One region of the Clostridium hominis genome, then DNA from elsewhere that is predicted to be linked to it. Evidence: riboswitches for the same ligand, from Rfam matches in the RefSeq annotation. Region 1 holds a riboswitch; the other holds the start of a gene.
The links. Region 1 has a riboswitch for cyclic di-GMP ahead of H8S20_RS03150 (NPCBM/NEW2 domain-containing protein). Riboswitches for the same ligand answer to the same signal wherever they lie in the genome.

Region 1 (15,701 bases):
TAACACCTTGTCCTTTATCAAGACGTTCTATAGAGTTTAGGATTAGATCAATTCTCTTCATAAAGCTCACCCCTTAGATGTAATTGTATACAAAGGATCTTACCTATAGTGTTAATTTGTGTGTTATTTTAAAAAAGTGTGTCGATTTTCTTAATAAACACTTGAATATGTATTATTTTACAACACTCTTATAAGAGAAATCAATGGGTAATTATGTTGGCACAAAAATTGCTTTAATATATTGTATAAATTGTACGTTTGGGAGGATGACATTATGAAATATGGAATGATTGCAACATGGAGAATGGCAGTAGAGGGAATAACAGAGGCTGCAAAAGATTTAAATAACGGAGCTACAGCAGGAGATGCTATTGAAAAAGCTATAAAGATGGTAGAAGATTATCCATTATATAAATCAGTTGGATATGGTGGATTACCAAACGAAAACTGTGAAGTTGAATTAGATGCAGCATACATGGATGGTAATACTTTATCTATAGGAGCTGTTGGAGGAATTAGAGATTTTAAAAACCCAATAAGCATAGCTAGAAAATTAAGCGAAGAAAGATTTAACTGTTTCTTAGTTGGAACTGGAGCTGAAGAATACGCTCATAAAAACGGCTTTGAAAGAGTTAATATGCTAACGGATAGAGCTAAACAATTCTACGAAAAGAGAAGAAAAGAAACGATAGAAAAAGGATTAAGCCCATATGATGGACATGATACAGTAGGAATGATATCATTAGATACAGAAGGTTCTATGGTGGCAGCTACTTCCACAAGTGGATTATTCATGAAGAGAAGAGGAAGAGTTGGTGATTCACCAGTTTCAGGATCAGGATTCTACTGTGATAGTGAGGTAGGAGGAGCTTCTGCAACAGGTCTTGGAGAAGACTTAATGAAAGGTTGTATATCTTATGAAATAGTAAGATTAATGAAAGAAGGAATGACTCCACAACAAGCAGCAGATACAGCTGTTTCAAAATTACATGATGAACTAACAAGGAGAAGAGGTAAATCAGGAGATTTATCAGTAGTTTGTATGAATAACAAAGGTGAATTCGGTGCAGCTACAAATATAGCTGGTTTCTCATTCTCAGTAGTAAGAGATGGAGAAGAACCACAAGTTTATGTATGTGACAAACAAGAAAATGGAGTTACTACTTATGAACCAGCTAGCCAAGAATGGTTAGATGCTTATATTAAGAGAATAAACTCACCAGTAACTTTTGACTAAGTTAAGAGTTAACAATTAAGAGTTAAGAATTGATTTAGAAACTCCCTTGGGAGTTTCTATAATTATAATAGCAATATGCAATGGAGGAGAGGATTATGGCTATTTATGAAGCTTGTGTTGGTAATTACATTGAAGCTATAGAAGCTGAAAAACGTGGTGCTAATAGAATTGAGTTATGTGATAACTTAATGCAAGATGGTACCACACCAAGTTATGGTACTATAAAGCTTGCAGTTGAAAAAACTAATATACCAGTTATGGTTATAATAAGACCTAGAGGTGGAAACTTTGAATACTCTTCTGATGAAGTTGAAATTATGAAGGAAGATATTAAGGTTTGTAAAAAGTTAGGTGCTCATGGAGTTGTAATAGGAGCTTTAAAAGGAAAAGAGATAGATATAGAAACTATAGAAGCTTTATTACAAGAGTGTGAAGGATTAAGTGTTACATTCCATATGGCTTTCGATGAAATAGAAGATAAATATAAGGCTATTGATAAGTTAGCTGAATTAGGAATAAACAGAATTCTTACAAAGGGTGGAAAAGCTAACGCTATAGAAGGTAAAGATGAATTAAAAGCATTTTCAGAGTATGCAAATGGAAAAATTTCGATAATGCCTGGTAAGAGTGTTACTAAGGAAAATAGAGATTATCTATTAGAGTATACAAATACAGTTGAGATTCATGGTAGCAAAGTAGTTTAATTAAAGAAATAGAGGTGCTTTAATATGAGTATATATGAGGAATCATTACAATTTCACAAAGAATTAAAAGGTAAATTTGAAGTAATTTCAAGAGCTAAGGTAGAAAGTGAAAAAGATTTAAGCTTAGCTTATACTCCAGGTGTTGCAGAACCTTGTAGAGAAATAGCAAAAGACCCAACTAATGCTTATATCTATACAAGAAAATGTAATACAGTTGCTGTAATTTCAGATGGTACAGCAGTTTTAGGTCTTGGAGATATCGGGGCATTAGCTTCTTTACCAGTAATGGAAGGCAAAAGTATACTATTCAAAGAATTCGCTGATGTAGACGCATTCCCAATAGTTTTAAATACTAAAGATACAGATGAAATAGTAGAGACAGTATCTAGGATAGCTGGTTCTTTAGGTGGAATAAACTTAGAGGATATATCTGCTCCAAGATGTTTTGAAATAGAGAGAAGACTTAAAGAAAAATTAGATATTCCAGTATTCCATGATGACCAACATGGAACTGCGATAGTAGTTTTAGCAGGAATAATGAATGCTTTAAAGATAATTAAGAAAGAGCCTTCAGACTTAAAGGTAGTAATGAGTGGTGCGGGAGCAGCAGGAGTTGCTATAGCTAAGCTTTTACTAAGCTTTGGAGTAAAGAACATAGTAATGTTTAACAAAGAAGGAATTATAGATAGAAATAAAGAGTACACTGATCCATCTTTAGTTGAGATTTCTAAGATAACTAACCCTAACAATGAAAGCGGTGAGTTAGCTGATTCAATTAAGGGAGCAGACGTATTCGTAGGTGTATCTGCACCAAACCTTCTTTCAACTGAAATGGTAAGTACAATGAATAGAGATGCCATAATTTTTGCTATGGCAAATCCAGTTCCAGAAATATTCCCAGAAGATGCTAAAAAAGGCGGAGCTAGAATAATAGGAACTGGAAGATCAGATTTCCCTAACCAAGTAAATAATGTACTTGCATTTCCAGGTATATTTAGAGGAGCTCTTGATGTAAGAGCAAGTGATATAAATGAAGAGATGAAGTTAGCAGCTGCACATGCTATAGCTGATCAAGTTTCTGATGAAGAATTAAATGAGGATTATATAATACCAAAGGCACTAAATAAAAATGTAGCAGAAGCTGTTGCAGAAGCAGTAAAACAAGCTGCAATTAATAGTGGTGTTGCTAGAATAAAATAACAAAGATAAATTAATTAGTAATAAGTAAATTAATAGTAAATTCAATAAGTTAACGATAATATAGAAATAGGTAAAGAGATTGTATTTAATTATTTATATAATAATTATACAATCTCTTTAAATATATACTTTTACTTATGGAGGATATATGGAGATAATTAATATAGATTTAGTAAAAATGCTAATAAAGAAGCAATTTCCTAAGTGGGATGATTTAGAAATTAAAGCAGTAAGTAATATGGGACATGATAATAGAACTTTTCATTTAGGAGAGGATATGTCAATTAGATTACCTAGTGGGAAGGATTATGCTCTTCAAGCTGAGAAGGAACAAAAATGGATACCTAAATTGAAAGAGGAATTAAAAGTTAAAATACCTGAGATAATAGCTAAGGGCAATAAGTGTGAGGAATTTCCATATGTATGGTCAATATGTTCATGGATAGATGGAGATATAGCAAAAAGAGAAAATATATCTAATATGAATGAGTTTGCAAAGGATTTAGCTGAGTTTTTAGTTTCATTGCAAGCTATAGATTGTAGTGATGGACCTATAGCAGGTAAACATAACTTTTATCGTGGTGGAGATATATTAGTTTATAATGATGAATATATATGGCTGGTAAATGAATTAGAAGATTATCTTAATATAGAAAAAGATTTATTAAATGAGATTTGGGAATTAGCTCTTAATTCTAAATGGAAGAAAAATAACGTTTGGGTTCATGGAGATATGGCACCTACTAATATTCTTATATTAAATGGTAAGTTAGAAGCCATAATTGATTTTGGAATATTGGGCGTAGGTGATCCCGCATGTGATTTAGCTATGTACTGGACATTCTTCAAAGGTGAAGAAAGAGAAGTATTTAAAAATATACTTGAGTTAGATAAGGAAACTTGGAATAGAGCTAGAGGATGGGTGCTTTGGAAAGCATTATATGACATAAATTATTATAAAGATTCTGATAAAGTTAAATGTAGCTATGCTAAAGAAATTTTTAATGAAGTAATAGAAGAATATAAGAACTTAATTAATAATTAAGTTAATACCCAAGATGGATTATTATAGTAATCTATCTTGGGTATTTATTATTCTTTATAGATATTTTTTTCCTTCCAACCTAAGTCAAAAGGAATGTTATTTGAGTTAATTGTAGTAGAGTTTATTAGCGGATAATTTTTAGAATCATATCCACAAACTACACCTTTATGATCTACAAAGTTAAATTTTTTATAGGAAAGTATATCTCCAATATTAAATTCATTTACTAAAGTAAAGTTTTTATTAAAGGATTTAGAAAATTCTAAATGACCTCCATTTAAATTATAAGTATAATTGTTGGAGGTATTATTTAAGAAGTCTAAATAATAATCTTTTTCAATTTCGAAACTATTATCTAATTTATTAAGAGAAAGTATGTGAATTAAGTTTACATTAAATGTGTTTTCTGTATTATCATCATAGTAAATATAATTAAATTCACAGTTCTCATCAGCTTTAAAAGTAATTGTATCACCATTATCTTTTAAGTTTTTTATTTTAACATTAGATGTTATAGAGGTGAAAATTACTCCTCTTTCAATTGCCCAATCCCTTAAATAAGCTATACGTTTAAGTTCATTATTAAATGAATAAGTGCTATTTGTGTGAGTTAGGTTATAAAACCTGGATAAATCTTTTATATAGCCGGTTAAAAAAGCGTCATTTCTGTCAGAAAATAAATCATTAATAAATTCAGTTGCTTTTAACTCAAGAGAAATAGTGTTTTTATTAAAGCTACCTACATCAAAACTATCATCTTCTAAATAATAATTATTAGAAGTTAAGTTACTAGTTTTAGATATATTAAGGGCAAAAAGAAAGAATATAGTAATTATAAAAATACTATAAGCTATAAAATATAAAAAATTTTTTAAGTTATTTGAGAAATACCTATCATTTTTTAAAATTTTCATTTTTATACCTTCTTCAAGTGAGATTCTAAATCTATGATTTAGTAATTTGAATTTACTCCTACGAATGAATATGATTAGTTCGGTTCATTACGAAAATATATGTTTGTATAATTTTAGAGTTAAAATCTAAATAAATTATTTATTATATTCCCCTTAACTATTGAGTATATACCTAATATAAATGTAAAATTAATAGTATAAATATTTTATTTAGGTAGACTTAAACTTAATAGTAAAATTGTTAATGTATTCTACAGGGAAGTAAATCAATATATTTAAGTATATTTCTCTTTATGATTCATTTATGAATAAATTAGGTAAAAAGATATTATTAATTATTATGTTAATGATTTTAGGAAGTAAACTGAAACTATGAAAGTCTAAGAGTGAAAGAATTTATTTAACTAATTAAAATATTATGTTTATAAAATAATAAAAGAGGTGGCTTGAGAAATGATTAGATTTGGAATTATAGGGACAAACAATATAACAACATGGTTTTTAGAGGGGGCAAACTTAGTTAAGGATTTTAAACTTACAGCAGTTTACTCTAGAACTGAAGAGAAAGCAAAGGAATTCGCTAATAAATATGGAGTAGAAAATACATTTACTAGCCTAGAAGAAATGGCTAAAAGTGACCTTATAGACGCAGTATATATAGCATCACCGAATAGGTTACATGCAGAGCAAGCAATACTATTTATGAATAATGGGAAACATGTATTAGGAGAAAAAGCTTTTGCTTCCAATGCAAAAGAAGTTAATGAAATGATAGAAGCGGCCAAGAAAAATAATGTAGTATTAATGGAAGCTATGAAAACTACACTTATGCCAAATTTTAAAGCTGCTATGGAAAATATAAATAAGCTTGGTAAAGTAAGAAGATACTTTGCAAGCTTTTGTCAATATTCTTCAAGATATGATAAGTATAAAGAGGGAATAGTATTAAATGCTTTTAATCCTGAATTATCAAATGGATCACTAATGGATATTGGTGTATATACTATAGCTCCGATGGTAGCTCTTTTTGGAAAACCAAATGAAGTAAAAGCTAGTAGCTATATGCTTGAATCAGGAGCTGATGGAGAGGGTACAATAATATTTAAGTATGATGATATGGAAGCTAACGTAATATACTCTAAAATATCTAACTCACACCTTCCTACAGAGATTCAGGGGGAAGAGGGAACTATGGTAATAGATAGAGTAAATACAATGGGGTCTGTAAAAATTATATATAGAGACGGGAGAGTTGAGGATTTATCTAGATATCAAGAACAACATAATATGTGCTATGAAATCGAAGAATTTATTAATATAATACAAAATGAAGAAAAAGAATCTAAGATTAATTCTTTAGAGTTTTCTAAAAATGTTATGGAGATAATGGATGAGGCAAGAAGACAAATAGGACTTGTATATCCGGCTGATAAAAATTAGAAGTTGAATTATGAGAAGAAATTGTTTTAAAGCAATTTCTTCTTTTTTTATATGGATATAAAAACAAATTTAAATTTATTTTTAAGTTTAACTTCACTAATATAGAACAACTAGAGTCATATAGGAATATCATATTAATTAAAAAGGAGGTGCCAAATATATGTCTTTAGAGGTAGTTGGTTCTTATAGAGATTTACATTCAATAAAAGAGGAATGTAAGACATATTTAACTTATCATGCGGTTTTAATAATGAATGATGGAAGTACGTGTGATGGGATCATTGAAGGGGTAGATGATGATGACATTATAGTGCTAGTTGGAGAAGATGTAGTAATTGATGATAATGAAGATACAAATACTCGTCAGCAACCTATGGGACACAATCGTTCGAATAGATATAGACGGTTTAGACGAAGAAAGTTTCCGATGCGTGGAATAAACAGACTCGAATTATTAAGATATCCATTTATTTATCCAGTATACCCATACCCATATCCATATCCATTCTTCCCTTATTAAAACAATTTTTTATAAGAAAAAGGGGATTAAGAGAAAAAAATTACAATATATTATATAAAACTGTTTAAAAAACTCAGAAATTAGTATAAAATATATTTGTAAAAAGAATAATGGCAAATCTAGGGAAATCTAGAGACGCAAAGCTAAAGGGGCTAAGGTTAAAAAACTATGCCAGCCAGTTGCCGAAGAATGAATATTCTTTGTTTATTATGAGTTATTTTATGGCTAATGAAATATTTATTTCTGAGTTGTAGATTTCTTGTGATGTCCAAAATAGATGGCAACTACCCTTTATAGGGTAGTTTTTTTTTGTTCTTAGGCTTGGTGATAACCCTTAGTTGTGCAAGTATAAAACTTAATAGCCATTTTATACTTACAAAATTATTAATTTTAAAGGGGGACATATCATGAAGAAAAAATTATCAGCAATATTAGCGGTATCGTTGATAGTAACTAATATTTCACCAGCAATAAATTCTTATGCTGATGAAATATTAAGAAGCAGTGTTAATAGGGAAAAGGAGGAATTTAACACTGATGGAAGTAATGCTTTACAATCAGAGGTGGTAGATCAAGTCACAGTCACTAAATTTAATTTAACAAATTATAGCGATTTTGAAGGGTATAATGAACAGTACAAAATTGCAAGAAATCAAATTAAGTCTATTTCAAATAATGGGGGGCAATATTCATCTAGTTCAATAGATAAAGCTATAGATGGAAACTTAGCTACTCATTGGGAGACTGGAAAACAAAACACTTCAACTTTTAAAAATGAAGTTGTGGTAGAGTTTGAGGAAGTACAATCTATTGATAGAATAGCTTATGCTACTAGGCAAGATGGAGCTAAGGGAAAAGGATTTCCAACTGAGTTTGAAATATATGCTTCTTTATCAGGAGCAGATGAAGACTTTAGGCTTATGGCTATTGGGAACCATTCTGTAACAGGAGATATGCTTCAGTTTAAGTTTAATACTATTACAGCTAAAAAAATTAAGTTTGTATTTAAGAAAGCAAATCAGGATTGGGCTAGTGCATCAGAATTTTGGTTTTACGAAGAAGATATAGTAATAGATAAAATGAACAAGATATTTACTAATGAGTTAAAGAATGAAGTTAGTTCTGAGTTTGATACATTAGAGAAGTTAGAAGCCTTTAATAGTGAAGCAAGCTCACATCCTCTATATAATGAAATAGTAGAAGATATAAATAATGCTAGGATACTTTTGGATGGAACTAAATTGGAGTTTACAGAGGCTAAAGTATCTAATTTCAAGAAATTTAACGATGAGAGATTAGTTAATTATAATGAATTATTTAAAGTACCATTAAATAAGATTACAAGTATAACAACTAATGGTGGACACTACGCTTCTAATGTTATATCAAGGGCTATGGATGGAGATGTAAATACTAATTGGCATTCAGGTAAACAAAATACATCCAGCCATACAAACGAAGTAATAATAACTTTAGATGAGTTAACTACAATAGATAGAATAATGTATACAAGTTTAGTTTCTAGAGGATTTGCACAAGAGTTTGAAATATATGGCTCTAGAACTTCAGAGGGAGATACTTTTGAAAAGATTTCAGAAGGATCAGCTAATATAACAACTAAAGACACTTTACAGATAAAATTTAAGGAAACAGAAGTAAGAAGAATAAAGTTTGTATATAAAAAAGGTTATGAAAATTGGGCTTTAGCTTATGAGTTTGGTTTATATATGCCAGATAAATTAAATGAGAAAATTGATATATTGTTTGTGGATGAAAACATGAATGAAGTTAATCCAGAGTTTGGAACAACTGAAGCTATTAATACTTTAATAGAAGAAGCAAATGGACATCCATTTAAAGATGAATATATTGAAAAATTAAGTATAGCTAAAGAATTAATAGAATTTGGACAAGTTCAAAGTGGAGATGCTAATATATCTAAATTTGAACCATTCTATACAGAGCACATAAATGAATATGATGATGTATATAGAGTTAAAAACTTAAGTATAAGTAATAATGGTGGACAATATTCTAGCTCTTCAATAAAGTATGCAATAGATGAAGATGCAAATACTCATTGGGAAACTGGGAATCCAAATAGTGATTCATTTAAGAATGAAGTTGTATTAACTTTAGAAGAAGCAGAAATGATAAGTCGCTTAACATATAAATCTAGAGTTGGAGGGAAAGGATTTGCTGAACAATTCAGTATATATATATCTCCAGTCCCAACAGGAGATAACTTCCAAAAGATAACAGAAGGTTCATATACAGTAACTAATGATATGTTAGAAGTGCAGTTTGAAACCACTAAAGCTAAGAGAGTTAAATTTGTATTTGATAAGGCTCGTGAAAATTGGGCATCGATTTCAGATATAAGATTATATAAAGAAGATGCAGTAGCGAATAAAATGAAAAAGTTATTTACAAATGGATTAATGGATACGGTATCAGAAGAATTTAACACAATTGAAAAATTAACAGCATTTGAAAATGAAGTTAAGGATCATCCTTTAGCACCTATTTATTTAAAAGATATACAAGTAGCTAAGGAGGCTGTAAACGGAACTTTACAAACTGTGAAAACTGTTGTTGCAGAGCAGTATGGAGATAGAAATTCACATGCAAATAGAAATTTAAAATTTGGATTTGGTAACAACAATCAACCTACTGGAATAGTAGCTAGACCTGGAGAAATAGTAACAGTGTATGTAGATGCAGAACCAGGACAGCCACTACCACAATTAATGTTCTCACAACAAGAAGGAAGTTTTGCAAGTTGGGGAAGAACGGTAAGTTTACATGTTGGTAAGAATGTAATAACTGTTCCAGCTGTTAGTCAAAATGATGGATGGTATAGACATGATGTAACTCCGGGAGGAGCTGTATATATAGTAAATCCATATACACAAGAACAACAAAGTAAAGCGCCAGTTATAAGATTCGCTTCAGGTTGTGAGCAGTTCCCTATGATGGATAAAAATACTGATGAGAAAGAGTTCTTAGAACTTTTAAAGGACTATAAAGTAAGAGTTGATGAAGATAAAGCAGCTAATCCAAATGTAATGGATAGAAAGATGATTGATGTTGTAGAAATAGTTTCAGAACATCTTGTATTTACAGGTACTGCAACTGGAGCATATGAGGCTTATATAAATCAAGAATTTGGGCCTAAGAATACTATAAATATGTATAATGACCATATGGATGTTGTATTTAATTATTTAGGTATGGATGGAAGCAATGAAAAGAATGATATTAAATATACTAGGGAAAATATAAGACTTGCTCAGCCATTTGGATATATGTATGCAGCTAGCGGACATATAGGTGTTCAAGGTGATGTAATGGTATCTATGTTAACTAGTGTAGGTAGCTGGGGTGTTGACCATGAAATGGGACACAAGCTTGATATAGGGGTAAGAACTATAGGTGAAGTTACAAATAATATGATACCTCAAAACTCTTCTTATTATTATAATAAGCCGAATAAGAGAATACCTTTCGAAAGTCATGTTTTTAAGAATGTTATAGCGACTGATAATAATAACTATTATAATGGTGGATATTTTGAAAACTTAGCAGTTTTCTGGCAGTTAGAAATGATATACCCTGGATATTGGGGAAAATTAAATAAACAATACAGAGAAAATGACGTAGTTTTAGATTCAAATAATTCAGCAAATGATAAATTAAATCAATTAGCTAAATATTCTAGTATAGCTTTAGAGTTAGATTTAAGTGAGCATTTTGAAAGGCATGGATTCTGGGTTTCGGATGAAACAAAAGAATTACTAAGTAAATATCAAAAACCAGACAAAAAACTTTGGTATGCTGATTATAGTTATATAGAATATGAAGGTGAAGGATTTGCTAAAAACCCTGAATTAGTGGTTAATATTCTTAAAGAAAATGAAAATATAAAATTAACATTTGATGTTAATAATGAGTCTAAAAATGATGTATTAGGTTATGAGATATTTAAAGAAGGTGAGTTAATAGGATTTACTTCAACTAATAGTTTTGTTGATACAGAATCAAATATAGGTGAAGCGGCAAATTATACTGTTATACCTTATGATAAAAAGTTAAATAAGTCAGAAGCAGTAGAAATTAATTCTTTAACACCAAGTTTAAGCGTTCAACAAGATGAAGTAAGTGTAAAACTTATGGAAGAATTTAATCCAATGGATTTAGTTAAAGCATTAAATTACAATGGTGAAGATATAAGCTCAAGAGTTGTAGTAAATGGAACGGTAAATGTAAATGAAAAAGGGATTTATCCAATAGAATATTCTATAGAAGATAATGGAATAGTTGTTACAAAGATTATAAATGTACAAGTAGTAAGTGATTATGAATACTTATCAGATAAAGCATGGGCTAAAGTTACAACTCAATATGGAACTCCAAGAAGAAATACTAATATCAAAGGAAGGGTAAATGGAGAAATAAAGACATTTGATAAAGGTTTTGGAATACATGCAAATGGTAAAATAACTTATGATTTATCAGATGTAGATTATGATAACTTTGAAGCATTAGTTGGAGTTGATATGGGAATAACTTCTCAAAGTAACTCAAGTATAATATTTAAAGTTATTGCTGATGGTGAAATTTTATCTACTACAAATATATTGAAACATGCAGATAATATGGTAGCTATAAATGTTCCTGTTAAGGGAGTAAAAGAACTAGTAATAGAGGTTAGTGATGCAGGTAATGGGAATAATTCTGATCATGCAGTAGTAGCTAATCCTAAGCTTACTACCAATAATGCAAAGCCTTCTTTAGTTGTTACAGATAAAATTTATAAGTTAGGAGAAGCAGTAGACTTTAATGAAGGGGTAAGCGCTAGTGATGTAGAAGATGGTGATTTAACTTCAAGCATTGAAATAGTTTCAAATACTTATGAAGAAGGAAAATTAGGAAGATTTGAAATTGTTTATAGGGTTACTGATAATGATAATAATATAGTTGAAAAGACTTCATATATAACAATTTATGAAGAACTAGCAACTGCTAAATCAAAGTATGGTCTATTTAATAATTTAGAAGCATATAACGAAGAGTTTAAAATTCCAGTAGTTTCAGTTTCAAACAATGGTGGACAATATTCTAGTTCTGCAATAAAGTATGCAATAGATAATAATAGAAATACCCATTGGGAAACAGGAAATCCTAATAGTATTTCATTCCAAAATGAAGTTATATTTGACTTAGGCCAAGTTAATGAAATAGATAAAATTGCTTATGCTGCTAGAAATGGTGGAAAAGGGTTTGCAAGAAAATTTGAGATTTATATTTCAAGTGAAGCAGAAGGAAATGATTTTATTTTAGCTGGTACTGGTTCATATAGTGGAAGTGTTAATGATGTTATTGAAATTGATATAGCTAAAACAGAAGCTAGAAGAGTTAAGTTTAAATTTATTGAAGCTAATCAAAATTGGGCAAGTATAGGTGAGATGTCCTTCTATAAGAGTGATGAATTATCAGATAAAATAACAAAAGAGTTATTTACTGATAATAGCAAGACAGAAGTATCAGAAAGTTATAATACTTTAGAAAAGTTAGATGCATTAAGAGAAGAGGTTAGAAGTCATATTGCAGTAGAACTCTTCCAAGAGGATTTAAATAGAGCAGAAGAAATTATAAGAGCTAAATTTCCAAGCTTAACTGTAGGTGAAATGGAATATGTTAAGTTAAGAAGTGAATATGACTTAATGTCATCTGTAACTGCAAATGACCAGGAAGATGGAGATATAACTAATCAAGTAGTAATTAATTCAAATGATTTTACTACTAATAGAACAGGTTTATATAATATTGAGTATACAGTAGCAGACAGTAATGGAAATACTGTAAGTAAGTCTAAAAATATACTTGTATATAGTGAAGAGAGTTATTTATCCGACAAGGAGTGGGAAAGTGCTACTTCAGGTTGGAAGAGCGTAAATAAAGATTCAGCAGTAAATACTAGTAATAAGATTAATCTTAATGTTGATGGAGAAATAAGAATATTTGATAAGGGATTTGGAGCAGCAGCAAATTCAGAAATTATATATAACTTAGAAGGTTACAATTATGATTATTTTACTACTTATTTAGGTACAGACAAGAATTACAATCATAATAGTACAAGTATAATATTTAAGATTTATGCTGATGGTGAAGAAGTTTATACTTCAAGTTTAATAAGAAAAGATAGTAAGGCTGAATTTGTAAGTATACCTGTTACTGGAGTAAAGGAACTAAAATTAGTTGCTTTAGATAATGGTGATGGAGGTCTAGGAGATTTTGCTTCATGGGCAGATTGTAAGTTATATACTACAAATTCCATTCCAACACTGAATATTCCAAATACAGTAGTAACAAAATTAGGTCTTCCTATAGAATTAAATGAAGAATATTCTGCATTTGATTCAGAAGATGGTGATATAACTTCTAATGTAATAATTAGTGGAGAAGTTAATTTTAATAAGGCTGGAATATATGAAATAACTTATTCTGTTACAGATAGTGATGGAAATACTATAAGTGCTATAAGAGAAGTTAAAGTAGTAGATATGAATGATAATATATATCTAAGTGATATTGAGTGGAAGTCTGCAAATAATAGTTACGGAAGAGCTACAAAAGATATATCTGCAAGTGGAAATGCTTTAAGGCTTACAGCAGAAGATGGTTCTGTTGTAACTTATGAAAAAGGTATTGGAACACATTCAACATCAACTATTGTTTATGATTTAACTGGTACAAACTATGGATATTTTACAAGTTATGTTGGAGTTGATAGACAAATGTATGGAACTGTTGGGTCAGTGACATTTGAGGTGTGGCTTGATGGAATGAAGGTATATGATAGCGGATTTATGAGTTCAAGAGATTCGCAAAAGTTTGTTGAAGTTAATTTAAGTGGAGCTAAGGAATTAAAGCTTGTTGTTACTGATGGTGGAAATGGTAATGGTTCAGACCACGCTACTTGGGGAGCTGCTAAACTTCATTATGCTAACAATCAAAGTTCTGAAATTAATAGAAGTGAATTGGATTCTTTAATTAAAAGAGTTAATGAATTAGATTCAAATTTATATTCAGAAGAAAGCTTTACAAATCTACAAACTGTTTTAGAGGAAGTTAATAATTCTTTAACTGATGGATATAATCAAGAAGAAGTGGATACAGTGTATAATAAGTTGAATGAGGCTTATGAAGCTTTAGTTAAGCTAGCTGATTTAACAGCTTTAGAAGAGGCATTAGTAAAAGCTAATGCAATTGATAAAGATATTTATACTGAAGAAACTATAATGGTCTTGGAAGAGGTTATTTTAAAAGCAACTGAATTATTAAATAATAAATTAGTGTCTCAAGAAGAGGTAAATTTAGTAGTTGAAGAGTTAAATAATACCATAAATGCTTTAGAGATAAAGATAGACTTATCAGAAGTGGTTAATATTAAAGATAAATATTTAAAACAAGCCATTAAAAAAGCGTTATCTTTAGATTCCGATGATGTAACTATTGGAGATATGTATAAGCTTGATGAACTAGATGCATCTTATGGGGGGATAACTAGTTTAGAAGGATTACAATATGCTAAGAACTTACAATCATTAAATGTAGAGTATAATGAAATAAATGATCTATCACCGCTTAAAGATCTTAAAAGACTAACTAATTTACAAGCTAAGTACCAAAATATAGCAGTATCTTCTCTTTATAAGAAAGATAATAAAATAACTGTAAAATTTGATGCTATAAATAAGAAAGGTAAAAAGTTAAACCCAATAGCAGTAATAGTTAGAAATAACAAAACACTAGAAGATACCACATTAAATATAAATGAATGCTTAGACGAGAATGGAGTAGTATCTTTTGATACAACAAATTTTGAAGCATTTGTTCATAGTTTATATTTAGTATATGAAGATAAAGAGGATAATTATTTAGCTCAAGCTATATATATATTTGATAATAGATAAAAAAATATATAACTTGGTTTATTTAAAATAATTAAAAAATAAATTGGTGGGTAGTAATAGTAACAGTTTTTTATTTATAATAATATAATGTTATAAGAGGTGGTAGAACTTATCATGGGATAGGCTCTATCACTTCTATTGTTTATATAAAAAGTTATTAACAACAAATAATTGGAAAATGTTGATAAAGATGTGAATTGTTTTGAAGTAGATGTGGGTAACTTTAAGAAAATAAAATAGAGCCTAGTATCCGGCGAAAGACAACCTAGGCTCTATAAGTAATTAGCACTTTCGTACCAACTGCTCATTTATAATAACATCATATATAATTAAAAGCAATGTTAAAAAATGTATATAGGATAAATTAAAGGTTAATAATTTTTAACCAATACCACCATACAGTACACCCAAAATAATAACAATGACTGTTATTGGTACAAATATATATTTACCAAATTTAATAAACCAAACTCCAATCTTATATTTTGCACCTAAATTTAATTGATTTAATGTTTCTTCTGGACTTAGGATATAGAAGAATATAAAAGCAGTTATTAATGCTCCTAGTGGTGATAACACTATAGTAATAAAATTAGTGAAATTATCAAAGAATGTACTACTAAGCCCTAATGGAATAGCTAATATAAATGCAATGATAG
Region 2 (15,701 bases), on a different contig from region 1:
ATTAAAAATGGCTAAGGAACTAGATTCATATATGAATGATTTGAAAACATTAGCTAAAGGAATAGCTGATAGTGTAAATAATATTTATAATGATGGTCTTGGAGCAGATGATGTAAAAGATTTATTTGTATTTGATGAAGATAAAAATCCAATGCTTGGTATAAATGAAGAACTTTTAAATGATAGTAGCAAGTTACAAATGACTACAGATAAAGCATTAAAGTTATTTAATTTAAAAGATGAAAAAGTAAATATAAATGGGAAAGATATAACTATTAATAATTACTATAATTCGATAATTGAAAAATTAGGACATGCTACTCAAAACGTAGTTAGAGAAGAAAAAAACCAAAGTCAGTTAATGCTTAGTATAGATAATTCAAGATTAAGTGTATCTGGAGTTTCTATGGATGAAGAGATGATAAATTTAATACAATTTCAACATGCGTATAACGCAAGTGCAAAAGTAATATCTACTATAGATTCTCTTTTAGATGTAGTTGTAAATGGATTAGTGAGGTAGAAAGGAAAAGCTATTATGAGAGTAACAAATAGAGCTATGACTAACACTTATTTAAGTGATGTTCAAAAGAGTTTACAGTCAATAAATAAGTTAAATACGCAATTAAATACTGGAAAGCAAATAAATAAGGTATCAGATAATCCTTATGAAGCTATAAAAATACTTAATATGCAGAATGAGATAAATGATGTAGAAAGATATAATTATAATTGTGATGAAATAACAGGATGGCTTGATTCTACAGATGATGCCTTAGATAAAATAGGAAATATAAGTAGTGAGATAAAAGTTTTGCTTACATCTATAAGTGGTTCTTATGGAGAAGATGAAATAAAAGCTATAAAAAGTGAGATAAATGAAAAGGTGAAGCAAATCGGAGAGGCATTAAATACAACTTATGCTGGTAGATTTATATTTGGTGGAAGTAATACCGATGAAGCACCAGTTGAAATATTTGAGAATGCTGATGGAATTGTAGAGTTAAGGTTAAAGGCAGGAGCTAATGAAGATAAGCTAAAAGCAGAAATATCTGATGGAATAGGAATAGATTATAACTTAACAGCCTCACAAGTTACAGATAATTTAAAGGGGTTAAATACAATAAATAATATTTTGGTTGAGCTTGGAAATAATCCAGTAGATAAAGATAGAGTTCAAGAGTTAAATTCAGAATTAGGTGATTATATGAATCATGTATTAAATAATAGATCAGCTATTGGAGCTAGAAGTAATACTGTATCAAATGTTAAATCAAGTAATGATGAAAATATACTCAGACTTAAAGGTGTATATTCTGATATGCAAGATGTTGACTGGGCTGAGAAATATATAGAATTAACATCTGCTCAAATGGTATATAACTCAAGTATGCAAGTTGGAGCTAAGATGATTCAACCAACTTTATTGGATTATTTAGGATAGGAGTAGTTTTATGCAAATAATATTTAAAAGAGGAATACCAGGATTTGAAAGCCTTAAGAACTTTAAAATAGATGAGATTAAAGATAATGAAAAGTTTAAAGTAATGTCTTCTTTAGATGAGGAAGTAAGTTTTGTTGTAGTATCTCCTTTTGACTTTTATAGTGAATATGAATTAAATTTAGATAATGAAACTATGAAAGATTTAGAAGTAAAAGATTCAAAGGATGTTTTAATATTAAATATTATAACTTTAGGAGAAACATTAGAAAAATCAACCATAAATTTAAAAGCTCCTATAGTCATAAATATAAATAATAATTTAGCAAAACAATATATTATTCAATATGATACATATGATACAAAACATCCTTTAATAAGGAGAGAGAAAAATGTTAGTAATTACTAGGAAGAAAGATGAGTCAGTATTAATTGGAGATGATATAGAAATAACTGTTGTAAAGTTGGAAGATGGAAGTGTTAAGTTAGGTATATCAGCACCTAAGGATAAAACTATACTAAGAAAAGAAGTGTATGAAAAAGTTAAAGAAGAAAATATTAAGGCTATAAGCAAGGAGATAGATTTAAGCAAACTATTAAAATAAAGAAACAATTAGGGGGAAGTAGTGGATGTATGCTGCAAATCCATACAATGTATATAAGCAAAATTCAATAAATATGTCATCAAAGGAAAACCTATTACTTATGTTAGTAGACGCAACAGTTAGATGTACAAAGCTTGCAAGAAAGGCTATAGAAGAAAAAAATATTCAATTGGCACATAAAGAATTAACAAGAGTTCAAGATATATATACTGAACTAATTTCAACATTAAATATGAATGCCGGAGATTTTACTAGAGATTTACATAATTTATATTCTTTTATTAAAGAAAGGTTAGCAATAGCAAATATAAAAAAAGATGTGACTATAATAGATGAGATATTGCCATTAATAGAAGAAATCAGAGATATGTGGCATGAAGCAAATAAAATAGCAAAATCAGTAAAATAGGAGGGATAGTATGTCTTCAGTAAATTCAGTTAGAATACCAGGATTAGCAACAGGAATGGATACAGACCAGATGATAAAGGATATGCTTACTGGTGAACAAAGTAAAATTGATAAAGTATTTCAAAATCAACAGATGGTAAAATGGCAGCAGGAAACATATAGAGATATAACTAAAAATGTAAAGGGTTTTTATGATAAATACTTTAGTGTAACTTCTAAGGATTACATATTAGGAAGCAAAAGCTTTAACACTATCACTGTTAATAGCTCTAATAATAGTGTTATAACAGCCACTGGTAGTTCAAGCGCAAGTAATATTAATTATAACTTTGATGTTAAGAGATTAGCTACATCTAAAACTATGAGCGCATCAAGTGCAAGTAATGGAGTAACTATAAAGAAAGATAGTACTCTAGAAGAATTAGGATTATTAGTTGATGGAGCTACTTTCAAAATAAGTACTGGTGAAGGTAAAGAATCAAAGGTTATTACAATAAATAAAGATGATAAAGTAAGTGATTTGATAAATAAAATAAATGAAAGTTTTCCAGGAGAAGTTAAGGCTTCCTTTAGTGATATGACTGGAAAATTAACTATTTCATCTAATACTACTGGTGATAGTTCAACTTTGAAAATTATAGATGTTGAAAAAGATGCAGATGGTAACTATGTTAATAAAGATACTTCAGATTCGCTATCCTTTTTGAAGATGAGTGAAACTGAAGGAAAAAATGCAGAAGTTATTGTAATGGATAGTGCAGGTAAGGTGATTAAAGAATTAAATGAAAGTAAAAATACATTTAATATAGATGGAATAACATATAACTTAAATGGTGTTGGACAAGCATCTTTAACTTCAACTCAAGATGTAACTCCTGTAGTTGAAAAATTAGAAAGTTTTATAAATGATTATAACAAGATAATGGATGATATTTACGATTTAGTAACTCAGAAAAAATCAAATGGTTATCCACCTCTTACAGAAGCTCAGAAAAAGGAAATGACAGAAGAGGAAATAAAAAATTGGGATAAAAAATCTAAAGAAGGTATGCTTAGAAATGATAGTGAGCTAAGAGCCTTTATGGATGATATGAAAAGTGCAATGCTAGGACCTTTTGAGAGCTTAGGTAAGAGTTTATCAGACATAGGTATTACAAGTGTTGATAATTACAATAAACCAGGTCAAATAAAACTTGATGTAGATAAATTTACAAAAGTTCTTCAAGAAAATGGAGATTTAGCAGAAAAGATTACTACTGGTGTATTTGATAAAGTAAAAACTAATATGTATAAATATGTAGGAAGTTCTACTAGTATATTCGCTAAAAAAGCAGGTATTGAAAAGACATCAACTGATCTTAATAACTTATATTCTGAACAAATTAGAAAACAAGAAGAGCAAATTAAAAAGTTAACGAGTAAGATGAAGACAAAAGAACAACAGTTATATTCTAAATTTGCAAGATTAGAAGCAACTATGAGTAAGCTTAACTCACAAATGAATTATTTCGTTAATCAGTAGGTGAGTATAGCATGGAAAGTAAAATAAAATTGTATAAAGAGTTAACTATAGCTATGTTAGAATCTCTACAAGATGAAGATTATGAAGGATTTGATTTGTTAATAGAAGAACGGGAAGGATTTATAAAAGTATTAATAGCTAATGATGAAATAGAAAGTTTTAAGCTGTTGTATGATAGAGAAAAATTAAGAGGTTTAGAGCTTGAGATTAAATCATTATTAGATAGAAAAATTCAAGATACTAAAAAAGAAATAAAGGAATATAAAGTTAGTATCCAAGGAAATAAATTATACAATAATATAAAAAAAGAAAATTTAAATATTTTTTCAAAAAAAGTATAAAGTATTTTAAGTATACACCGATATATATAACATAAGGTTCTTCAAGAGGAAGTTAAGCCTTATAGAATATAAAAGACAAGGATGTCGTCAAAAATCAAGGAGGGTTTTACAATGATCGTAAACACAAATATGAATGCTTTAACAGCACACAATGCAATGACAAAGAATACTGCTTTATCAGGAAACTCAATGGAGAAAATTTCTTCAGGATTAAGAATTACTAAGGCTGGAGATGATGCTGCAGGATTAGCAATCTCTGAAAAAATGAGATCTCAAATTAGAGGATTAGACCAAGCTAGTAGAAATGTTCAAGATGGTATCTCTATGGTTCAAACTCAAGAAGGGGCTCTAGAAGAGGCTGGGAACATAGCTCACAGAATGAGAGAACTTGCGGTTCAAGCTGGCAATGATACATTATCAGCAGAAGATAGAGTAAAGATAAGTACTGAAATTAATCACTTAGGTGAAGAAATGTTAAAAATTGCTCAAGAAACAAAATTTAATGATATCAATGTTTTAAATGGAACAACAGCAACAACAACTATTCAAGCTGGAGCTACTGATGAAACTAGAACTATAAATAATGTAGACTTAAAGGATATAGCTGAAACGCTGACAGGTCTAGTTATAGCAACTGATACAGGTGCCATAACTGGTACTTCAACTATGGCTGTGGATACTAATGCAAATGCTCAAACTTTAATAGAAAATATAGATACGGCACTTGAAGATATTAATACTGGTAGAGCTAATATGGGAGCTATTCAAAATAGATTAGAATATACTCAAAGTAACTTAACTACTTCAAGTGAAAATTTAACAGCTGCTGAATCAAGAATTAGAGATGTAGATGTTGCTAAAGAAATGGTTAACTTATCTAAGTTAAATATTTTATCTCAAGCTTCTCAATCAATGATTTCTCAAGCAAATCAACAACCACAAAATGTATTACAATTATTAAGATAATTAGTTTTATAAGGGTAAAGCAATTGCTTTATCCTTTGTTTAATATAATTACAATATAAGTTTAAAAAGTAAAGTTTAATAACAAAAAAAGTGTAATTATAAAAATAATTCTAAATATAGGTAAAATTATGTAAAAAAATTGTGAAAAGTATAGAAATAAATAGAAAAAGGGTATATAATGATACTTGTAAATTAAATATGGCAAACTTAGGGAAATCTAAGGACGCAAAGCTATAGGGGCTAAAATTAGAAATCATGCCAGCCAGTTGCCGAAGAGTCAGTGAACTTTTTGTTTTGAGATTCATGTTAAAATATACAAGTATTATTATAATATTTAAGTATAAAGGGTAATTATATCCTACACTTAATATAGATACTTGTCTTTTAAATAGAATTTTATTAACTACTGTCTTCGGACAGTAGTATTTTTTTGCAGAATTTTAAAATTGAATAGGCAAAACTAGGGAAACCTAGTGACGCAAAGCTATAGGGGCTAAAATTAAAAATCATGCCAGCCAGTTGCCAAGGAGTCAGTGAACTTTTTGTTTTAAGACTTTGTTTATGTAATATTAGACGATAGTTATAATAATTATTATTATATTTAAGTTAATAATAATTGTTATTAAAGTATGTGTTTTAATAGTAGATACTTATACAATGTTTTTTAGAATACTACTCTCTTTGGAGTAGTATTTTTTTTGTTAAAAAATTCAGAGAATTAAAAAAATTGAAAATAAGAAGGGGAGTAAATATGGAAATATATAGACTTTTAAAGACAAGCCTAGATGCTACTGAGATTAGGGGGAAGACTATAGCAAATAATATAGCAAATATAAATACACCTGGATACAAGAGAAAATATGTAACTTTCGAAGAAACTCTAAACAATATAAATAAAAGTCCAAAGATAGAAGTTAAAGAGGATAAGTCAACATCAATAAGAACAGATGGAAATAATATTGATTTAGAAAATGAAAAAGTAAATCAAGCCGCAAATACACTTATGTATAACGGATTGGTTAGTGTAACAAATACAAAATTAGCAATAGCTAAAAGTGTGATAACAGGAAGGTAATTAATATGAGTATATTTAATGGTATGAGAATAAGTGCAAGCGGTTTATCGGCAGAGAGACTAAGATTAGATGTAATTTCATCCAATATTGCAAATTCAAGAACTACTAGAACAGAAGATGGAGGGGCTTATATAAGAAAAACAGCTATATTCTCTGAAAATTATGATAAAAAGTTAGGGTTATTAGGTGTAAAGACAACAAAGGTAGAAGAAGATAAATCTCCTTTAAAAAGAGAGTATGATCCTAGTCATCCAGATGCAGATGATGAAGGATATGTAGAATATCCTAATGTTGACTTACTAGTTGAAATGTCAGATTTAATATCGGCATCAAGAGCATATGAATCGAATGTTGATACATTAAATGCTCAAAAGAATATGATATCTAAAGCTTTAGAAATAGGAAGGTAGTGGGTAGGTTATGAATATACAATCAATAGGGTCAAGTTCATTATTAAATAATATAGGAATGCAAAGCTTAGAAAAGAACATAGATGAGAAAAAGAGTTTTTCAGATGTCATAAGTAATGCGATTAATAATGTAAATGAAAAGCAGATAAATGCAGATAACAGCATAGAAAGCCTTATAAAAGGTGATGATATTACAATGCATGAAGTAATGCTTTCAATGCAAGAGTCACAGCTTTCAATGCAATTACTTATAGAAGTAAGAAATAAAATGGTTGAAGCATATCAAGAAATAAATAAAATCCAACTTTAAAATCCATTAAGAGGTAAATAATATGCAGAAGAATTTTATAGAAAGTATAAAAGAATTCATAAATAAGTCAGTAGATGGATTCAAAAAGTTAGATAAGAATAAGAAATATGCTATAGGAATTGGTGTAGTAGCTATAGTGTTAGCTATCATATTTAGTTTCAATTATAGTGTTAAGAATAAATATGGAATTCTATTTTCAGGCTTAGATACATATGATGCAGCCAACATAAGCAAGGCTTTAGAAGACAAAGGTGTTGAGACTAAAATAGAAGGAAATACTATATATGTTCCAAAGGAGCAAGTGGACAGATTAAGATTAGAACTATCTTCTACCATTACTAATGGTTCAAAAGGGTTTGAGTTAATGGATGAGGGGTCAAGCCTTTCTATGACTGATGAAGAGTTTCAAATAAAGAAATTAAGAATGTTGCAAGGGGAGCTTGAAAAAACTATAAAGACATTTCCACAAGTAGAAGATGCTAGAGTACATATTACACAAGGAAAAGAGTCTGTGTTTACCAATGAAAATAAAGAAGGTAAAGCCGCTGTTTATATAGCTTTGAAAGCAGGAGGAGAGTTAGATGAATCGCAAATAAAGTCGATAATGTCTTTAGTTTCTGCTAGTAGCACAAATGTACCAAAGCAAAATATAGAAGTTATAGATCAAAATATGAATTTGCTATCTGAAGATATATATGATGAAAATGGAAATCCAATTAAAAATGTTGGATTAGCATCTTCTAGATCGGCAGAAAGAGAGCTAAGCGAAGAGTTACAAAAATCAGTAGTTTCAATGCTTGAACCTATTTTTGGTAAAGATAAAGTTAAGGCTACTGTAAATGCTAATTTGAATTTTGATACAGTAGAAAAAAGTGAAATCAAAATAGATCCAGATAAGGTAATTAAATCAGAACTAAGAACTGAAAATTCAATTCTAGATAGTAGTGCGACAGGATCGCCAGTAGATAATAATATGACTAATACAGGAGAAGGAGAGAATAGCAATAGTACATCTAAAGAAGAGCAAATAGAGTACGAAGTAGGCAGAACAGAAACAAAAACTATTACTACCACTGGAGAGGTAAAACGTATAACAGCTTCTGTAGCAATAGATGGGGATATTACAGAAGAGACTTTAGCTAATGTTGAGAAGATGGTTTCATCAGCTATAGGAATGGACACAAATAGAGGAGACCAACTATCGGTAGTAGCTATGAAATTTAATGGACAAGTAACGGATGTATTTGCTGATGATGAAGCTATGATGCCAGATATAACTAATATTGCATATATTGCAGGTGGATTAGCACTTTTAATATTAATAATTATTATAAGTGTACTAATTTATAGAGGTAGAAAAGGAAAAGAGGAAGATGAAATAGATGAAGTTTTTGAGTCTATAAATAATAAGGATATCATAAATGAAATATCACAATTAAGAGAACAACCTAAGAAAGAGATAACTCTAGAAGATGAAATTAAATTAATAGTTTCGAAAGATCCTGAAGAAGTAACTAAGTTAATTAAGACTTGGATAAATGATTAAAGGTAGGTGATAAAAGTGGAGAAAGATATTTTAATTAGAGGGAATGCCTATGATTTAGGGGATATAAAAAAGGATAAGATAAGTGGTGCGAGAAAAGCTGCTGTATTACTAATGACTATAGGTGTTGATTTGTCATCTAACATAATAAAAAATCTATCAGATAAGCAAATACAAAAAATAGGAGTTGAAATAGCAGGGTTACATACAGTTACTGCGGATGAACGAAGAAAAATATTAAACGAGTTTTTAGAGATAAGAAAAAGTAGAGATTTTTCAATAGAAGGTGGAATAGATTATGCGAAGAGTCTTATTCAAGGAAGCTTTGATGACTCTAAAGCAAGCAAACTTATGGAAGGTATAAACTATGAAGCTTACACTAAGGTTTTTACAGCTGCTAGGAAAGCTGATGCAAATCAAATACTTTCATGTATACATGGAGAAAGCGCTCAAACTATAGCTATAGTTTTAGCTCATATTCAACCAGAAAAGTCTGCACAAATAATATGTAATTTAAATGAGGACCTACAAAGAGAAGTTGCTTTAAAACTAGGATCAATAGAGAGAATATCTCCTGTAGTAATAAAAGCTGTAGATAAGATTCTTGAAGAAAAATTAGCATCAATAAGTGAAAAGAAAATAGGTCACTCAGATGGATTTGATAATTTAATAGATATTTTAAGTAAGGTAGATGGAAGAACGGAAAAAAATATTATGAATTTCCTAGAAGTTAAAAACACTATTTTAGCTGAAAAAGTTAAATCTAGTATGTTTGCTTTTGAAGATATATTAACTCTAGATAATAATTCAATCCAAAGAATATTGAAGGAAGTAGATTTAAAAGATGTAGCTATTGCACTTAAGGGAAGTGGCAATAGCATATCAGAAGTAATATTTAGAAATCAATCTAATAGAGCAGCTGAAGTTCTTAAGGAAGAAATTAGCTTATTAGGGCCAGTGAAGGTTTCACAGATAGAAGAATCTAAGAGAAATATAGTAAAGGTTGTTAGAAACTTAGAATATGAAGGACAAATAAGTATAAGTAAGGGAACGGAGGAAGAGCTCGTTGTCTAATAGCAATAATATACTTAGAAAAAAACAGATTCATATAGAGGGGAAATTAAGCTTTAGTATATCAGATGATGGAGAAGTAGTAAGTAATATACCGGAAAAGTTGATTAAAGAAAAAGAAGATATAGAAAGAAAAATAGTTGAAGCGAAAGAAGAATATAACAATATTTCTAAAAAGACTTCTTTAGAGATAGAAAAGATATTAAATGAGGCTAATATTGAAGCAAAAGATATAGAGAGAAAAGCTTATGAATTAGGATATGAGCAAGGATTAAAAAATGGGTATGAAGATGGATTTAAAGAAGCATATCAGAAAAATATAGATAAAGCAATTAAGGAAAGTAGAGCAATAAAAGATGAAGGATACAAAACTTTACTGCAAATAAGAAGTGAAGCAGCAGATTATATAAAAGAGAGTAAGAATAATATTTTACAGGTATCTATAGAAATAGCAGAGCAGGTTCTTAGGGAAAAGTTTGAAGACACTGATACTATGAACAAGCTTTTAGAGAATGTAATAAAGGAATATAACTTAAAAAAAGATATGGTAATAAAGATAAATCCGACATATATAAATCAATTACAAATTAGTGATATAAAAAATAAGCTTGATTTAACTCAGAGAGTATTTGTTATATGTGATTCAGATATAGAAAAGGGAAATGTAGAAATAGAAACAGGTAGTGGAAAATTAATAGTAGGAATAGATGGGGTTTTAGAAAAGATAAGATCGGAACTATTATAGTGGAGGAAATATGATATCTATAGATTTTAATAAGGTGATTAAAAAGATTAATAATATAACTCCATATATATCAGAGGGGAAAGTTAAAAAAATTATTGGATTAACTGTTGAAGTTGAGGGATTAAAAACTTCGGTGGGAGAGTTATGTACAATATATAATCAGTTTAATAATCCAATAAGTTGTGAAGTAGTTGGATTTAGAGAAAATGAAATTATATTAATGCCATTAGGTACATTAGTTGGAATAGGTCCAGGCTGTAGAGTGGTTGCTAGTGGAAATCCTTGTAGTGTTAGGTGCAGCGAGGAGCTTCTGGGTAAAGTAATAGATCCATTAGGGAATCCTATAGATGAATATAAGATAGAAGCAGGAGAGAGATACAGTTTATCTAATAAGCCGCCAGATCCTATGAAGCGTAAGAGAATTAAACATATAATGCCTACTGGAATAAAGGCAATTGATGGATTTATAACTTGTGGTGAAGGGCAAAGAATAGGGATATTTGCAGGTAGTGGAGTAGGTAAAAGTACAACTTTAGGAATGATAGCAAGAGCAGCTGAAGCTGATGTTAATGTTATTGCATTGGTAGGTGAAAGAGGTAGAGAAGTTATGGACTTTATAGAAAGGGATTTAGGTCCAGAAGGTATGAAAAGATCTGTAGTAGTTTGTGCTACATCGGATAAACCACCATTAGTAAGACTTAAGGGAGCGTTAACTGCAACTTCAATTGCTGAGTATTTTAGAGATCAAGGAAAAAAGGTAATACTAATGATGGATTCTGTAACTAGATTTGCGATGGCTCAAAGAGAAGTTGGACTTGCTATAGGAGAACCACCGGCACAGAAGGGGTATACTCCATCAGTATTTGCGGAATTACCTAAGCTTATGGAAAGAACAGGACTTTCTGATAAAGGCTCAATAACTGCTTTTTATACAGTGCTAGTTGATGGAGATGATTTTAATGAACCAATTGCTGATGCTGTAAGAGGTATTCTTGATGGACATATAGTTTTATCTAGGGCATTGGCATATAAGAATCATTATCCAGCTATAGATATTTCAAATAGTGTAAGTCGTCTTATGAATGATATATGTGAAGACGAACATAAAGAAGTAGCATCTTTTGCGAGAGATATAATTGCAACTTACAAAGAGGCTGAAGATTTAATAAACATTGGAGCTTACGAAAGAGGATCAAATAAAAAGATAGATATAGCTATAGATTATATCGATAAGGTGAATGAATTTTTAAAGCAAGGGATAAATGAAAAAAATACATTTGATGAAAATATAAGTAGCTTAAAAAACATATTTGCATAAGGAGAAGAGGTTATATGGAAAACTTCAAGTTTAGTCTTCAAAAGGTATTAGATATTAAGGTTAAAAATGAAGATGAAAGTAAAATAAACTATTCGAAAGCTCAGAATGAAAAAAGAGAAGTAGAAGAAAAGTTAAAAGGTCTAGAAGTTAGTTACGAAAAATACTCTGATTCAATAAATATTGAAAATATAGTAGAGAGAAAAATAACTTCAAACTATTTGAATTTTATATCAACAATGATTGATGAAACTAATGATGAATTAAACCAAAAAGAGGAAGTAGTAAATAAAGCCAGAGTTGATTTAATGAATAAACAAATTGAAAGAAAATCCTTAGAAAAACTCAAAGATAATAAATATATGATTCATAAAAAGAGTGAGGATCATAAGGAGCAAATTATAAATGATGAGTTTGGAATGTATGCGTACTTAAGAAATAAAAGTAGCGTAGGTTAGGAGCTGGATAAATATGAAGATAGATATGTTATCAATGGCAATGAATAACTCGATTAATAATGATAAAAAAACAGAAAAAAGCGAAACAGGATTCTCATCTATTTTAGAAAATGAAGTTGATAATATTTTTTTTAAAGATATTCAAGATGAAGAAGTAGAGATTAAAGATGAATTATTACAAATTATATATTCATTAATAAGTAAATTAAATATCAATAATGATGTTGATAGTAAAAAAATAGAAGAGCTAGATTCAATTATAGAGAAAATAAATCCAGAAAGATTAAGTGAACTTAATACAAAATTAAATAAAGATAAAATAGCTACAGTATTAAATGATATTAATTTAAATAGTTCAGAGATAAAGCTTATAAATAATAAGTTAGAAGATATTATTAATAGAACAGTAGAGAGTGTTAGAAAAGAAATAAAAGATATACATAAAAATAGTTTATTAATTAAAGATAATAGCAATACTGAAATCAAGTTAATTGAAGATATTAAGAAGGGTTTAGAAAATAACTTAAATAAAGAAAGTAATGGCAGTACAGTTGCAAACTTAATAAATAATAATTTTAAGCAAATCCGATATGTAGAAGATAATTATTTAGACAAGGATAAAAATATATTATTGAAAATTAGTGAAGGTAATAGTGATACTATATTACCTTCTAAAGAGATAGAGTCTGGTGATAATGATTTAAATATCTTAAATAATATATCTAATTTAGAAAAAAATTTAATGGAAGACATTACTGATATAAAACCGGTAGAGATTAGAAGTGGTTATATAGTAGATGATATAGGACAAGCAATTAGATATCTAAAAAATAACGGGATTGAGGATTTAACTTTAAAGATAAATCCTAAGGAGTTAGGAGAATTAACTATAAAGTTAATAAAGAGTAAAGGGGAAAACAAAGTTATTATTACTTCATCAAGTAGTGAAACCTTTAAATTAATAAATGAGAATATCAAGGATGTAGAGAGTCATTTATTAAATTTAGATATTAAATTAAGTCAAGTATCGGTAGAAATTAAAAATTATGGTCATGGTGATTTTTCAGGTGATTTAAATCAACAGTTTAATAGAAATACTTCAAAAGAAGAAAGAAAAAATACATTTACTAATGGTAAAGATTCAGAAGAAGAAATAAATAAGGTATCTGAAGAGACAAATATCAATTTATTAATATAGGAGGGTCATATGGAGATATCAAATATAAAAAGCACAATGTATGGAAAAACAGAAAATGGAACTCCTATTGTGGAAGCAGGAAAGGAAACTGACAAAGATATATTTTTAAAGATGTTAGTAGGTCAAATGGCTAACCAAGATCCTTTTAATCCTCAGGATCCAACGCAATATATTACTCAATTAGCTCAGTTTTCTAGTCTAGAGCAAATGATGACTCTTAATGATTCAATGGAGTATTTAATAGGAGTAAATAATGGAGTTTTAGTTAATAGTGCATTACAAACAGCATCATCATTAATAGGAAAAAATGTTGAAGTATCATCTTTAGATGAGGATGGAAAGTATCAAGATTATTCAGGAAAGGTCCAAAGCGTAGCAGTAAAGGATGGAACTGTAGTTTTAGAACTAAAATTAGAAAATGGAGAAGTGAAAGAATTCGAATATTCAGAGCTTGTTAAAGTAAATGAAAGTAAAAATATAGAAGAGTAAAGGGGTAAGGAAAAATGTTAAGATCAATGTATTCGGGAATAAGTGGAATGAAAGCTAATCAAGTAAAGATGGACATAGTAGGTAATAATGTAGCTAATGTTGGAACGACAGCATTTAAAAAATCCAGTGCAAGATTTTCAGATGCCTTAAATCAAAGTATGATATATGCAAGTGGAGCATCAGCTACAGTAGGTGGAGTAAATCCTGGACAAGTAGGGATTGGAACAAAAGTTATAGGAATAAATAAGTATATGACTCAAGGTTCATTACAACCAACTGGAAGACCATCAGATTTAGCTCTTGATGGAGATGGATTTTTTGTAATAGATTTAGGCGATGGGGAGATTGGATATACGAGAGATGGATCATTTAATATAGATACTAATGGTCAATTAGTAACAGCTGAAGGATATAGAGTGTTAAATTCAGATGGCGATCCGATAACTATTGATTTATCTACATATATATCATTTACTGTGGGGAAAGATGGAGCTATTACAGGTATAGAGAAAGATGGTAATAAAGTAGAACTTGGAACTATAAATGTAGCAACATTTCCAAATCCAGAAGGTTTAGAGATGATAGGTGGAAATATATACAAGGCAACAGTTGCTTCAGGAGATGTTGTAAATAACAGTGCAGTTTCGGGTTCGGTAATACAAGGAGCAATAGAAATGTCAAATGTAGATTTATCAGAGGAGTTTACGGATATGATAGTTACAACAAGAGCATTCCAAGCTTCAAGTAAGGTAATAACTACAAGTGATGAATTATTACAAGAAATAATAAATCTTAAGAGATAAATAAGAGGTTAATTATGAAGAAACAAGATATATTAACACCAATTGGATTGTTATTAGGAATAAGTCTTATCATATTTGCAATATCAAGTGGTGAAGTTGGTTTAGGTGGTTTTTACGATGTGATGTCCATAATCATAACTATTGGTGGTTCATTTTCTGCTTTACTTATAACATTTCCACTAGATGAAATGATAAATATTTTAAAGATGACTAAAAGTTTATTTACGACACCAGCTGTATCTAAAGTTGAAATGATAGACACTTTTAAAAATTTATCTATGAAATCTAGAAAAAATGGATTACTTTCAATAGAAGAAGATATAGAAGACATAGAAGATGATTTTTTAAGAACTGGGCTAGAATTAGTAGTAGATGGTGTTGAAACAGAATTAATAGTAGATATTTTAAATACTAATATTTCAGAAGTAGAAAATAGATATAACAAAGGTGCAAAGATATTTAAAGCATGGGGTTCATTTGCACCAGCCTTTGGTATGATAGGTACATTAATTGGGTTAATAGAAATGTTGGCACAGTTGGATAACCCAGACAATATAGCAAGTGGTATGGCAAAGGCTCTTATAACAACCTTCTACGGAGCATTGCTTGCAAATTTAGTTTTAAATCCTCTTGGGTTTAATCTTCAAAATAAGGGCGAAAAAGAAGTTGAGATAAGAGAAATGATATTAGTTGGTATCTTAAGTATAAAAAATGCTGAATCAACAAGAGTGTTAGAGGAGAAATTAGTAAGCTTTTTAACTGTAGAAGAAAAAGCCAAATATTTAAACGATGGAATATTAAATAAGAGGATGAATAAACATGCAGCGTAGAAGAAGAAAGCAAGATGATATTAATACAAATGCATGGATGGATACTTACGCAGATACCATAACATTATTGCTAACATTTTTTATACTATTATATTCATTTTCTACTATTGATAATGAAAAGTTAAAACAAATTGCATCATCACTTAAGGGGCAGGTAAGTGGAACTCCAA

Region 2: it holds a riboswitch for cyclic di-GMP, as region 1 does, so the genes downstream of both, H8S20_RS19120 (flagellar basal body protein) here and H8S20_RS03150 (NPCBM/NEW2 domain-containing protein) in region 1, are expected to answer to the same signal.

Annotation. Positions count from the first base shown of each region.
Region 1 covers NZ_JACOOO010000004.1:301,912-317,612, reverse strand. Annotated here, with positions in the region: gene H8S20_RS03190 (sigma 54-interacting transcriptional regulator) at 1-61, opposite strand, end outside; gene H8S20_RS03185 (glycosylasparaginase) at 275-1,237, shown strand; gene H8S20_RS03180 (copper homeostasis protein CutC) at 1,333-1,941, shown strand; gene H8S20_RS03175 (NAD(P)-dependent malic enzyme) at 1,966-3,141, shown strand; gene H8S20_RS03170 (aminoglycoside phosphotransferase family protein) at 3,290-4,186, shown strand; gene H8S20_RS03165 (amidase domain-containing protein) at 4,234-5,100, opposite strand; gene H8S20_RS03160 (Gfo/Idh/MocA family protein) at 5,554-6,540, shown strand; gene H8S20_RS03155 (hypothetical protein) at 6,701-7,060, shown strand; cyclic di-GMP riboswitch class I at 7,163-7,247, shown strand; gene H8S20_RS03150 (NPCBM/NEW2 domain-containing protein) at 7,468-15,042, shown strand; gene H8S20_RS03145 (sodium-dependent transporter) at 15,424-15,701, opposite strand, start outside.
Region 2 covers NZ_JACOOO010000047.1:87,967-103,667, forward strand. Annotated here, with positions in the region: gene flgK (flagellar hook-associated protein FlgK) at 1-523, shown strand, start outside; gene H8S20_RS19085 (flagellin N-terminal helical domain-containing protein) at 539-1,444, shown strand; gene fliW (flagellar assembly protein FliW) at 1,455-1,850, shown strand; gene csrA (carbon storage regulator CsrA) at 1,834-2,046, shown strand; gene fliS (flagellar export chaperone FliS) at 2,072-2,455, shown strand; gene fliD (flagellar filament capping protein FliD) at 2,466-3,977, shown strand; gene fliT (flagellar protein FliT) at 3,989-4,318, shown strand; gene H8S20_RS19115 (flagellin N-terminal helical domain-containing protein) at 4,430-5,284, shown strand; cyclic di-GMP riboswitch class I at 5,475-5,558, shown strand; cyclic di-GMP riboswitch class I at 5,728-5,811, shown strand; gene H8S20_RS19120 (flagellar basal body protein) at 6,036-6,359, shown strand; gene flgC (flagellar basal body rod protein FlgC) at 6,365-6,769, shown strand; gene fliE (flagellar hook-basal body complex protein FliE) at 6,780-7,079, shown strand; gene fliF (flagellar basal-body MS-ring/collar protein FliF) at 7,102-8,625, shown strand; gene fliG (flagellar motor switch protein FliG) at 8,641-9,696, shown strand; gene H8S20_RS19145 (FliH/SctL family protein) at 9,689-10,438, shown strand; gene fliI (flagellar protein export ATPase FliI) at 10,449-11,756, shown strand; gene fliJ (flagellar export protein FliJ) at 11,771-12,211, shown strand; gene H8S20_RS19160 (flagellar hook-length control protein FliK) at 12,225-13,409, shown strand; gene H8S20_RS19165 (flagellar hook capping FlgD N-terminal domain-containing protein) at 13,419-13,898, shown strand; gene flgF (flagellar basal-body rod protein FlgF) at 13,913-14,701, shown strand; gene H8S20_RS19175 (motility protein A) at 14,716-15,531, shown strand; gene H8S20_RS19180 (OmpA family protein) at 15,521-15,701, shown strand, end outside.